Regions from separate parts of the Rossellomorea sp. DUT-2 genome, predicted to be linked through region 2. Evidence: riboswitches for the same ligand, from Rfam matches in the RefSeq annotation. Region 2 holds a riboswitch; each other region holds the start of a gene.
What was found. A riboswitch is a leader RNA that binds a small molecule or an ion and turns the genes downstream of it on or off. The one in region 2 is predicted to bind lysine.

Region 1 (4,293 bases), on a different contig from region 2:
GACGTTATGCAGGAGACGGTTTGCAAGGCATTTACGTCGATATCCCGGTTGAAGAATCCGGAGTACTTCAGTACCTGGCTGATCAAGATCCTGATACATACGGCATACAGTTATCTGAAAAAGCAAAGCAGGCTTGTTCTGACGGGGGATGATTTTCTCGCCAATGCCCTCACTACAGATGAAACGGATGTAGAGGGGCGGATCGATTTAATCACGGCCATGGCATCCTTGAATCAGCACTATCAAACAGTCATTATCTTATTTTACTTTCAGGGTCAGTCAATCAAGATGATTTCAGAAACAATGGATACGCCTGAAGGGACGGTTAAGACGTATCTTCACCGTGCGAAATTGGAATTGAGAAAGCTGTTGGAAGGAGTGAATCAGTATGGACAAAAAATGGTTTGAGGAAGAAATGAACAGTATCGAGGTACCAAAGGAAGAGGTTTTTGAGGCGATTTCAATAGGGATCCAAGAAGGCAGAAAACAAAAGGTCCGGAAAAAAACGGCCAAGATAAGTGCCGCCTTTATCACAGCTGCTGCCTCCATGGTACTCGTATCGGGCTTCCTATTCTCACCTGTGAACAATGCACTGGCTAAGTTGCCTGTACTGGGTGGCATTTATGAAAAAGTCGGTTCTGATGTCGGAAAAGAACTCTATTTCAGCGATAAAGTGACGGAAGTTAATCAGGCTGCCACCTCAAGCGGCGTCGATGTGACAATCACAAGCACATATTATGACGGGAACGTTATCGGAGTAACCTTCAAGGCGAAGGGTGATGACCTTTCCATCGAACATATGGACGAAGGAAATCGTCCGGTGAGTGGCTATAGCTACCACCTCTTCGACGGGAAGGATCAGAAACAATGGGGATCGGGAAGTTCGGGTCTTAAAAAAGACGGGGATGAGTTCATAGGCTCGATCGAATTTTATCGGGATGGGAAAGAACCGCCGGAAAACTTCACCCTTCCGTTAACGTTTACCCATATGGCAGATGTGAACGGTACCTGGACCTTTGATGTACCGGTTGAGAGGATTCCATCTGAAACGATCCATACAGATATAAGGACAGATTCGCAGGATGGTAAATTTGAGCTGCAAGTGACATCCATCACTAAAGGAAAAGCTACCACTACACTGGAGTATACATATTCGGTGGAGTCTGAGAAGGATACGGTAAATCTGGTCGTGTTTGATGACTTAGGGAACCGGTTATCAAAGTCCAGTGCAGAGACACTAAATATCAAAGAAGTTGACGGTGATTATCAAAAGACTGTCAGGGAGCTGTTCACTAGTAAACTCAGTGATAAGGCACATTCGCTGAAGGTCCAAGCTGATATGGAGCTAGTAGATGAAGACGGCATCATCACACTAAAGGATTCACCTCCATTCCAGATGAAGAGTTCACGTTTTGGTTATCAGGTAATGGTACAAGATATCCAAAACGAAAAAGGGAAGGTGACAGTGGACTTCACCATCGATGCCATTAAAGAAGAACAATTCAAACATGATATTTTAGAGAATTTCGCTCAATTCGTTCAGGTGATCCCATCACAAGATATAAAAAGAAATGCCAAGAATGAACTGGATTATAATGAGATGTTGAATCATATGATCAGAAGTGATAAAACGAAAACAGTGGATAAGGGTACTCTCCGTTTTCAATCCACTTTTACATTGTCTCAGGATGCCAACCTTGAGGACTACTCTCTAATTGTTCCATTCGAGACATTGAGCAGAAATGATGAGCCGCTCAAAATGAAACCGTTCGAAATCAATCTGAAATAAAATGATCCACGAAATCCCCGGGCTATCTTCCGGGGATTTTGCCTATTTCTCTCTCAAAAACCAATTGACAAACTTTTCAAGAGAATGGTATAGTAATTCAAACAAAATAATACGTCACTCTCTGATAATAGAGGCGCGAGGATGATGAGTACCTTCTTTGAGAATAATGGATTCTGAGATAAGTTGGGAAAGGCAGATCGCCGAAGCAGAAAATAGCCAATTCTATTTTTTGTTGGGCCAGCATTGAAGAAATGTTGGACTGTCACAATGCAAAAGTTGTGGAGCACTATTGAAGAGATGTTAATACATTGTCTTCATCTTGTTTCCGTGAACTTTGATGAAAAACCGTATGAGCATCTGCTTCATACGGTTTTTTGTGTTTTTTAGAGAGTCTAAAGGAGTTTAGGATATGAGTACAGTTGATGTGAATGTAAATGGGGATCTTGAAATCGGTGGCATGAGTACGGGTGAGTTGGTCGAAACCTATGGGACGCCTTTAATGGTATACGATGAAGGAATGATCCGCGGAAATGCGAAATTGTTCCGGGATGCATTTAAAGAAAGCGGATTGCAGTACCAGGTGGCTTATGCGAGTAAAGCGTTTCTTTGTAAAGAAATGGTGCGCCTGGCGGAACAAGAAAACCTATCCCTGGATGTTGTCTCAGGCGGGGAATTGTATACGGCATTGGAGGCAGGCTTCCCTGCAGCACGCATCCATTTTCACGGGAACAACAAGTCCGAAGAGGAGCTGCTAATGGCTCTTGAAGCTGAAATTGGATGCTTTGTCGTCGATAGTTTCCTCGAACTTGAACTGCTGCATGACCTGGCAAAAGAGCGGGAGCAAGAGGTTCAGATCCTGATCAGGGTCACACCGGGCGTGGAAGCCCATACCCATGAGTACATCACGACGGGACAGGAGGATTCGAAATTTGGATTCAGCATTTCCAATGGACAGGCGGCCACTGCGATTCAGCTTGCAATCAGAAAGCCTTACTTCTCATTGCTCGGCCTCCATTCCCATATCGGATCCCAAATCTTTGAACGGGAAGGCTTTGATCAGGCGATCCAGGTATTGGCTGATTTCATGCAGCGGATCCGGATTGATTTAGGCGCAACGATGCCGGTGCTGAATATCGGTGGTGGATTTGGTGTCCGGTACACGGAAGAAGACCAGCCCTTGCCGATTCCAACTTATGTGAAATCTATTACCGATAGTGTGAAGACCTATTTTGCAGAGAATGAATATCCTCTCCCTGAAGTATGGGTGGAGCCGGGCAGAAGCATGGTAGCAGAAGCGGGGACTACGTTGTATAAAGTTGGTTCAAAGAAAATCATTCCTGATGTGCGCACATATGTAGCCATTGACGGGGGGATGACGGATAATATCCGTCCCGCTTTGTATCAGGCCAAATACCATGCGGTCCTGGCCAACCGTCCGCAAGAAGAATGCACGGAGCTTGTGAGCATCGCCGGCAAGTGCTGCGAATCAGGTGACATGCTCATCTGGGATTTGATGCTGCCGCCGACGAATTACGGTGATATCCTTGCTGTCTTTAGTACAGGGGCTTACGGGTATTCCATGGCGAGTAACTATAACCGTATTCCCCGCCCGGCCGTTGTGTTTGTAAAAGATGGGGAATCACGGGTCGTAATTGAACGTGAATCGTATGCAGATTTAGTTCGAAATGACCGGTAAATAGGGAGGGCTTTCCTTTCGGATTGAAATAAAATTGAAAATAACAGAAATTACTCAAACAATCCTGTGCAGGTGAAAGAGGATTTCAGTCGATAAGTAAAGGTTTCGTACATTGGGAAGGCTTGCGTCTAATGAGATGCAGCCTTCTTTTTCATCTATTTATAAACGCTATTCCGAACCCAACTCTCAAAATGTTTTTTCCCTCTATTATTCTGACTACAAAAATGGAACAGGATACGACCCTTTTCAATATCATTTCACGGGACTTTAGGCAGGTTGAGATATGCTAATTGGACTGTACTCATCGCTTACCGAATATGGAGCTGAAACTTTTACAGACCGAACGTATACGATGGAATGATGCCCTTCAAATGCTCCCTTAGCTTGTTACATTGTCAGAATGGCTCAGCACCTTCTTATATCATTTTTCATAAATAAGTTGAATGGAAATCAATGGTCACTTTGAGAATAGTTCTCTATTCCCTGAAAATAACCCCTATTGAGAAATGACTGTACTGAGACTTACAATTTAATTAGCCACAGACATACAAAATTACTCCTAGAGAAACAAGTTTGCATCCAGGGAGAGGCAGGCGACTTTGTAAAAGGTAGGTGATCACGGACAGAATCTGAACCTAGTAGTCTATTTCTTTATCTGCATTTTATAGGACTACATACCTTCTTTATTTTTCCCTCAGCAAGAGTCTACTCATATGAATCAATCAACTGACGAAATGAATAGAATAGGAGAATGTTCATGAAAAAACTTAACGTGAAGCCACTTCTGGTTGGATCGATTGCTGCGACG
Region 2 (4,293 bases):
TGCAAATGAAACGAAAAAGCTCCTGGATCGACTGTATCCGTTACGAAAATGCACCACCCTTCCTGATCGGGCCTGTCTTTACTACCATATGGGTCAATGTCTGGCTCCTTGTATCAAAGAAGTAAGCAAAGATACATATAGACAAATGACTGACGAAATTTCCAGGTTCCTGAATGGCGGATACAAAGAGATCAAGAATCAATTAACGGTGAAAATGAATGAAGCAGCAGAGAATCTGGAATTTGAGAGAGCGAAGGAATTTCGTGATCAAATCCTTCACATTGAAGCGACAATGGAAAAGCAAAAGATGACCATGACCGATTTCACTGATCGGGATGTGTTCGGATATTCCGTTGATAAAGGCTGGATGTGTGTACAGGTATTCTTTGTACGTCAAGGTAAGCTCATTGAACGGGATGTGTCACTCTTCCCACTCTACAATGAACCCGAGGACGAATTTCTGACTTTCTTAGGTCAGTTTTATTCGAAATCCAATCATTTTAAGCCAAAGGAACTTTTTTTACCTGAGGAGATTGATGAAGAATTGGCGGCTAAGCTGATAGAGGTGAAAATCACCAAGCCTAGACGGGGAAAGAAGAAAGAATTGGTCAAGCTTGCGGAAAAGAATGCGAAACAGGCACTTGAAGAAAAGTTCGCCCTGATTGAAAGAGATGAAGAGCGGACGATTAAGGCGATCGAACGTCTAGGGGAGCATATGGGCATTTATACTCCCTTCCGTATCGAAGCATTTGATAACTCGAATATCCAAGGTTCGGATCCTGTGTCTGCGATGATCGTATTCCTTGACGGAAAGCCTGCGAAGAATGAGTATCGAAAGTATAAGATTAAAACCGTGAAAGGCCCTGATGATTATGAATCCATGAGGGAGGTCGTTCGCAGACGGTATACGAGAGTTCTAAAAGATGGTCTTCCTTTACCGGATCTCATCATTATCGATGGAGGAAAAGGGCAGATTGAAGCGGCGAGGGATGTCATTGAGAATGAGTTAGGGTTGGATATCCCGCTTGGCGGCCTTGCGAAAGACGATAAGCATCAGACGTCGGAACTGCTGTATGGGAATCCATTGCAAATCATCCCTCTGGGAAAGAGAAGCCAGGAATTCTACTTGCTGCAGCGGATCCAGGATGAAGTCCACCGATTTGCCATCACCTTCCACAGACAGCTCAGAGGAAAAAGCGCCTTCCAGTCCACCCTTGACGATATTGACGGCATCGGACCAAAACGAAAGAAACAGCTTCTTAAACACTTTGGCTCCATGAAGAAAATGAAAGAAGCCAGTGTGGAGGAATTTGTCGAAATAGGAATTCCTGAAGCTGTTGCAAAGGAATTGGTGCAGAAATTAAAATAGGGAATGTTAGAAATCAATGGAATGCTATTGAATAAGTTATTATTAGGTACGTGATGTTTATTGTTTGGTGTAGAAGTAATCCTTGAATTAGCAGAGTTGATTGGAGCGGAAGGTGCTCGACTCCTGCGGGAAACGCGTGGAAGTTGAGACCCCACAGGGCTTTAGCCCGAGGAGGCTCAACCCACGCCACGCGGAAAGCGAGCACCTGCAGCGGAAATCAACCACCGCATGCTCATTCAAAACAGCTCACGAATGAATAATAAAATGAAATATTGTTTCAATTAGACATTGAATCAATATTTCCCCTGTGCTATAATTAACGAAAATTTATAACATTATCACTTTTTAAAGTGGTGATAGAGGTGCGAACTTCAAAAGTACAGGTAAAGAGGAGTATGAGCTCTGTTGAGATGCCTGGAAAGGGGAGATTCGCCGAAGTGGTTTTGGTCTCATGCTGATTCCGCTGGTTCTACGTTTAAGAAATGTAGGATTGTCAAGATGATTCAATCTTGGAGAGCTATCTCACAATGCCCATGAACCTATTTAGTATGTTCTGCTGTATGTTCATTAAGCAATGAGATATTATTCTCATTGCTTTTTTTATTATCCAGCGCAGGTGATGAACCTGTTCCATGAACGTTTTAGGATGATTGTGATTGTACTCTTCACCATCAAAAAATGAGTCTTAACGAAGCACTCGATTGAGAAAGAGGGAGAAGCTGTGAGTATTATTGTTCAAAAATTCGGTGGGACTTCAGTAGGTTCTGTGGAAAGAATTCAAAATGTTGCGTCAAGAATCGCAGAAGAAAAAGAAAGAGGAAATGATGTTGTGGTCGTCGTATCCGCCATGGGGAAAACGACGGATACACTCGTTGGATTGGCAAGGGAAATTACATCGCAGCCAAGTAAGAGAGAAATGGATATGCTTCTTTCTACAGGAGAGCAGGTCACCATTTCGCTTCTCACGATGGCCCTGATTCAATCCGGACATGATGCCATCTCTTTCACAGGCTGGCAGGCAGGGATCGAGACGGAATCCGTTCACAGTAATGCAAGGATCACCAATATTCATACTGAAAAGATGATGAGTCACCTTCAATCGGGAAGAGTGGTGATCGTAGCAGGATTCCAAGGGATGACTGAAGCGGGGGAAATTACAACTCTCGGTCGTGGCGGATCGGATACAACCGCCGTTGCGATCGCGGCTGCCTTGAAAGCAGAACGCTGTGATATTTATACAGATGTAGACGGGGTATACACAACGGACCCGCGTTATATTAATGGAGCACGAAAGTTACCGTCCATTTCCTATGATGAAATGTTGGAACTGGCTAATTTAGGGGCCGGAGTCCTGCATCCACGGGCAGTGGAATTTGCCAAGAATTATCAAATTCCGTTAGAGGTCAGATCCAGTATTGAAAAAGTTGAAGGAACGTATATTGAGGAGGAAGCAAGCATGGAACAAAACCTGATCGTGAGAGGCGTAGCCTTTGAAGGGGAAATCACCCGTGTAACTGTATTTGGACTAGGAAACGCATTAACGGGACTATCTTCAGTGTTTACGACCTTAGCCAAAAATCACCTGAATGTAGATATTATCATTCAAAGCCAGACCGATCAGAATACGACCAATTTATCATTCTCTATTAAAGAACAAGACTTGGAGGAAACCCTTGCTGTTCTGGAACGGAACAAAGAGCCATTGGGCTTTACCCATGTTGAGCATGAAAGTGAGCTTGCAAAAGTATCAATCGTCGGCTCCGGTATGATCTCCAATCCAGGGGTGGCGGCGGAAATGTTCGAAGTGCTGGCTCAAAACGACATCGTGGTGAAAATGGTCAGCACGTCTGAAATCAAAGTATCGGCAGTCGTAGACGAGAAAAATATGCAAAAAGCAGCAGGCGTCCTACATACTGCCTTTAACCTGGACGCGGTGAAGATGGAAGAAATCACGTTATAATACTAAAGTAGCAATGAAAGGGACAAGTGAAAAAGGGTTGCCCCATCGATTGGGGCAACCCTTTATTAAAGTATTAGTTATAGGTTGTGCAGGGACTATTCTACTTTATCTTTCTCGTCCCATCTTACAATCACTTTCACTGACTGACTTCGTTTATGTAGTTCGTCGGCAGCTTCTGCCACACACTTCTTTTGTAACTGTACTTGTTCGGCTAGAAAGCCCGTTTCCAGTTTGAATGTTACATCCGACTTTAAGGCAAGGCGTCGTTCTAACACCGGTCCGCTTATTTCATAGGTCATCTCATTCTTTTTTTGTTCCAGCAGTGTAAGAGTTCCCCAGCCGGCTTCAGCGAAGAACGATATCAGTTCCTCTGATGACTGAAGGGGGAATTTCCGAGAGAGCTGTTTTCCACCCCAGTATAATATATCGGGAGTATGCTTTCCTAAAATTTCTGGAATCAATATGTCACGTAACATTTCATATCCGAAGATTGGAACGGACGGTTGTTGTACTTCTTCTTTTTTCTGTTCCAAGTAAATCCCCTCTTTCTATAAAACTATTATATACATGAAAAGGGGATTTATCATCCCATACCTTGAAAAATGACCTTGGGATATTTTGGTGATATAACTTTTATTTAAAATTTATTTGAATTTTCGAACATTTAACGGGACGATACCTCATCTTTTCTGTTATCAATAAATTGAAAATATTTTTGCGGTATTGTCGAAATTATGTATACGTTTTCTTGACGCTTCCACTCCTTGGGAGTAAAATGAACATGTCACATTATTGTTACAATATAAAATATGTATCGTCGTCTAGTCATTCTAAAAATGCATTAGAAAACGAATTCATATTTTATCATTAAGGGGGGTAAATCATGGCTGGAAATCGAGAATTTAATTATCGCAGGCTTCATTCATTGCTAGGTGTTATTCCAGTTGGATTATTTTTAACACAA
Region 3 (4,293 bases), on a different contig from region 2:
GTGGCCGATGTATTCGATGCTATGACGTCAAATCGTGTATATCGGAAAGCCATGCTTCCACATCAAGCGCTGGAGGTATTATATGCAGGAAGCGGTACTCTGTTTGATGCAAATGTGATTGAAGCCTTCAGGTCTTCTGTGGCCATGTATCCGAATGGGATGGTTGTCGAGCTGAATGATGGCCGAAAAGGAATTGTGACCGATCAAAATAAAGGTGTAACGGATCGACCGGTGATTCGGATCATCGAAGAAGATGGACAGGAAATACAAACGCCTTATGCCATGGATTTAAGTACGGAATTAGATAAGGTGATTACCGGATTTGATCCGGATTATGAACCCCAATCTCTTAAAATTAAATAATTTTTTTGCGTTAAACCCCTCTTACTTTGCATACAAATAGCTTGTAAGGGGGGATTTTTTTGTCAAAGTTTAAAACATACAAACCCCGAAGAGGAGGGCCGCTGCCTTTTCGTTATGTGATGATCATCACGATTCTATTCTTTATGATTTCGACTGGATTCGGATTGTGGATCATTAACAAAGGTTTGAAACCGACACTGCTTGCGTATGCTGAAACTCAAACCAGTAGGATCGGTACGTTGGTTATCAATAAAGCGATAAACAAAAAAATTGCCGATGTTCTTGATATTTCGGATATAACCGAAGAAGTAAAGAATACAGAAGGCGACATTGTTTCATTTAAATATAATACTCAAACCATCAACCGGGTTCAGGCAGAAATCACCAACTTAGTTCAACAAAACCTGCAAGAAGCAGAAGAGGGAAATTTAGAAAACCTTGAATTTATTACCGAAGTGGAAATTGATGAAGGAAAGTCTAAAGCAGCGAAAGGGATCACTTACTCGGTGCCTCTAGGTCAAGCGACCAACAACGTGTTACTCGGTAACCTTGGTCCAAAAGTGCCGATTCGCTTCCATTCGATCGGAGATGTCCGTTCTGATATTAAAACTACGGTAGAGCAATTCGGAATTAATAATGCCGTTGTGAAAGTGTTTGTGGAGCTTGAAGTCAATGTCCAGATCATCATTCCATTTGCAACGAAAACCGAAACCATCAAGCAGGATATCCTTGTTGCCATGGGTACCGTTCACTTGGATGTACCGCAGTTTTATAACAATGGTGGAGGAGAATCCAGTCCTTCCATTGAAATTCCCACAAATTAGTCAAGAAAAAAAGTTGTCAAAAGAATGATAGTTTGTTATATTAATAAAGAAAATTTTATAACACACCACATCATCAGTCCGATGGGGTAGAGGCGCAGAGTTCAAGAGTAAGCTGTTTGAGAATGACAACTGTGAGAACAGATGAAAGGGAACTTTTGCCGAAGTAAATATACATGTCGAATGTGTATTTGCTGGGGTTATCTTGAAGAAGGATAACACTGTCATTATAGGGGAATCTCTATAATGGGGAGCTACAGATCGTGATGGAGCACTTAAATTACTTACTAAGGTAATGATAGCTTCTCTATCGTTGCCTTTTTTTATTATCCTCTATCATGCTACGATGGTTCCCCCCTATCAAATAGGAGGAGGACATTATGGAAAACACGATTTACTCACTATTACCACCCCTTTTAGCCATTCTTATGGTTATACTTACGAGACGGGTTCTACTTTCACTGGGAGTAGGAATCGTTGCGTCTGCCTTTCTGTTAGCAGATTTCTCAATTACGAAAACATTAAGCTTTATGTGGGACGCCTTTAAAGGCATCTTTGTCGCAGATGGAGCACTCAACACCTGGAATGTCTATATTATTTTCTTCTTACTCATTCTTGGTGTCATCACAGCATTTGTGAATATTTCCGGCGGTAGCCGCGCATTCGGTGAATGGGCGATGAAACGTGTGAAAACGAGAAAAGGGGCGCAGCTTCTTGCAGCCGTTTTAGGTATCATAATTTTTATTGATGACTATTTTAACGCCCTTGCCGTTGGACAGGTTTCGAGACCCATTACGGATCGTCACAAAATTTCACGTGCGAAACTGGCCTATATCATCGACTCGACATCGGCACCCATTTGTGTCGTTTCTCCAATCTCAAGTTGGGGAGCGTACATCATCGGTATTATCGGTTCGATTCTGGCTACACACAGTATCACAGAGTACACAGCATTTTCGGCCTTCGTTCAAATGATTCCGATGAACCTTTATGTCTGGGCAGCTGTCCTGCTTGTCATCATGGTTGCTGCTAAAGGCCTGGACTTTGGAAAGATGAAAGAGCATGAAGTCAGAGCCCTTGAAACGGGAGCCCTTTATGATCCTGAAAAAGAGATTCCAGGCGAATTGAAGAATGATCTGCCTGTCAGCTCGAAAGGATCAGTAGGTGATCTTGTCTGGCCAATTGTAGCTCTTGTTATCGGTACGATTGGAATGATGCTCTGGACAGGATATCAAGCAGTAGGATCGTTTGACATCCTGCCGATTTTTGAAAATACAGATGTAACGAAATCATTATTATATGGTGGGTTATTCGGTCTCCTTGTTGCACTGATTTTCTTCCTTCGTCAAGTCAGCTTGAAAGGAATCGAAGGGAAAGCCGTTGGAACAGCAGTAGTGGAAGGGATCAAATCCATGCTGCCAGCCGTTTACATCCTTATCTTCGCCTGGACGATCGTCACATTGATCGATCAATTGCAAACGGGTACGTACCTTGCGGGTCTGGTTGAACAATCAAGCTTACCGATGCAGGCACTTCCTGTCATCTTGTTCTTAGTTGCCGGAATCATGGCATTCTCGACGGGAACCTCATGGGGGTCTTTCGGAATCTTACTTCCGATCGCCGGTGAAATTGCTGCAGCGACAGATGTAAGCATCTTACTTCCTGCGATGGCAGCTGTTTTAGCTGGATCCGTATTGGGAGATCACTGTTCTCCAATTTCGGATACAACCATCCTTTCCTCTACAGGAGCAGGAAGCAACCATATCGATCACGTTCTTACACAGCTTCCATATGCATTAATCGGAGCGGTTGCTGCATCGATTGGATACCTTGTATTAGGATTCACTGGAAGTACGCTGTTCGGTCTCGGTGTTGTGATCATATTAATCGTCGCATTCGCTTTTCTGTTTGGTGAAAAAGCAAAACCCGCTGTTTCAGAACAATAATTAAATGAAAAACCAGGAGCTTATCGGCTTCTGGTTTTTTAGTATGTATTCGTATTGATGTCAGGGTATCTACTAAAACACGTGGTGGTATCCCAAAACCCAACTCAACCTTTCCGATCATCAATTCTTCATGGTTCGACAAAATTCTTATAGTGAAATAGTACCTGTCCCGATTAGAAAAAATCTCTCTATATGCTTCAAAATAGCTTTGACAATTGCCTTGGAACTAGCTATACTGACTGTAGATTATAAATAATCTGAAAATATAAAAATTTCGAATACCTTAATATGGTAGTTGAAAAGAACTAGGGGGGAACCAACATGGAGAAACGTGCCCAGTTTGGAACACGAGCAGGATTTATTCTAGCTGCTGTTGGATCAGCAATCGGTTTGGGAAACATTTGGCGTTTTCCAGCAGTAGCGTATGAAAATGGTGGAGGAGCATTCTTTATTCCGTATTTATTCGCTCTTCTTACAGCAGGTATTCCATTATTAGTGCTTGAATTTACGTTAGGTCATAAGTACCGTGGGTCGGCACCACTATCTTATTTCCGTCTGAATAGGAAATCAGAGTGGCTTGGCTGGTGGCAAGTATTAATCGCATTTGTCATTTCTACCTATTATGCCGTCATTATCGCATGGGCGATGTCGTACAGTGTGTTTTCTTTCAATTTAGGTTGGGGGAAGGATACAGAGTCATTCTTATTCAATGACTATTTGAAGCTGACGGTTGATCCCGGTCAGACAGGCAGTATCGTTCCTGGAGTATTCATTCCGCTTGTATTGGTATGGGTGATTACATTAGGGATTCTTTTCAAAGGTGTAAAGAAGGGAATCGAAGTAGCGAATAAGATCTTTATTCCGGCACTAGTTATTTTATTCTTAATAATTGTTGTTCGCGCTTTAACATTACCTGGAGCATTGGATGGTTTAGATGCTTTCTTCAAACCGGATTTCAGCAAAATAGCTGACCCTGGTGTTTGGGTAGCGGCTTACGGACAAATTTTCTTCAGCTTATCCATCGCATTCGCGATTATGATTACGTATTCCAGTTACCTTCCTAAGAAATCGGATATTACAAATAACGCATTCATCACGGGTTTCAGTAACTCAGGGTTCGAATTGCTGGCAGGTATTGGAGTATTTGCTGCTTTAGGCTTCAT

Region 1: linked by a shared signal. The riboswitch ahead of lysA (diaminopimelate decarboxylase) and the one ahead of ACOSV2_RS10030 (aspartate kinase) in region 2 are both predicted to bind lysine.
Region 3: linked by a shared signal. The riboswitch ahead of ACOSV2_RS17245 (Na+/H+ antiporter NhaC family protein) and the one ahead of ACOSV2_RS10030 (aspartate kinase) in region 2 are both predicted to bind lysine.

What each region holds. Positions count from the first base shown of each region.
Region 1 is NZ_JBQPEO010000003.1:670,650-674,942, forward strand. It holds gene ACOSV2_RS14355 (sigma-70 family RNA polymerase sigma factor) at 1-408, shown strand, start outside; gene ACOSV2_RS14360 (DUF4179 domain-containing protein) at 389-1,789, shown strand; lysine riboswitch at 1,910-2,086, shown strand; gene lysA (diaminopimelate decarboxylase) at 2,199-3,485, shown strand; gene ACOSV2_RS14370 (S8 family peptidase) at 4,243-4,293, shown strand, end outside.
Region 2 is NZ_JBQPEO010000002.1:836,397-840,689, reverse strand. It holds gene uvrC (excinuclease ABC subunit UvrC) at 1-1,369, shown strand, start outside; lysine riboswitch at 1,719-1,897, shown strand; gene ACOSV2_RS10030 (aspartate kinase) at 2,091-3,329, shown strand; gene ACOSV2_RS10025 (YslB family protein) at 3,425-3,862, opposite strand; gene ACOSV2_RS10020 (succinate dehydrogenase cytochrome b558 subunit) at 4,213-4,293, shown strand, end outside.
Region 3 is NZ_JBQPEO010000004.1:400,754-405,046, forward strand. It holds gene ACOSV2_RS17235 (HD-GYP domain-containing protein) at 1-363, shown strand, start outside; gene yunB (sporulation protein YunB) at 423-1,187, shown strand; lysine riboswitch at 1,267-1,449, shown strand; gene ACOSV2_RS17245 (Na+/H+ antiporter NhaC family protein) at 1,565-3,130, shown strand; gene ACOSV2_RS17250 (sodium-dependent transporter) at 3,452-4,293, shown strand, end outside.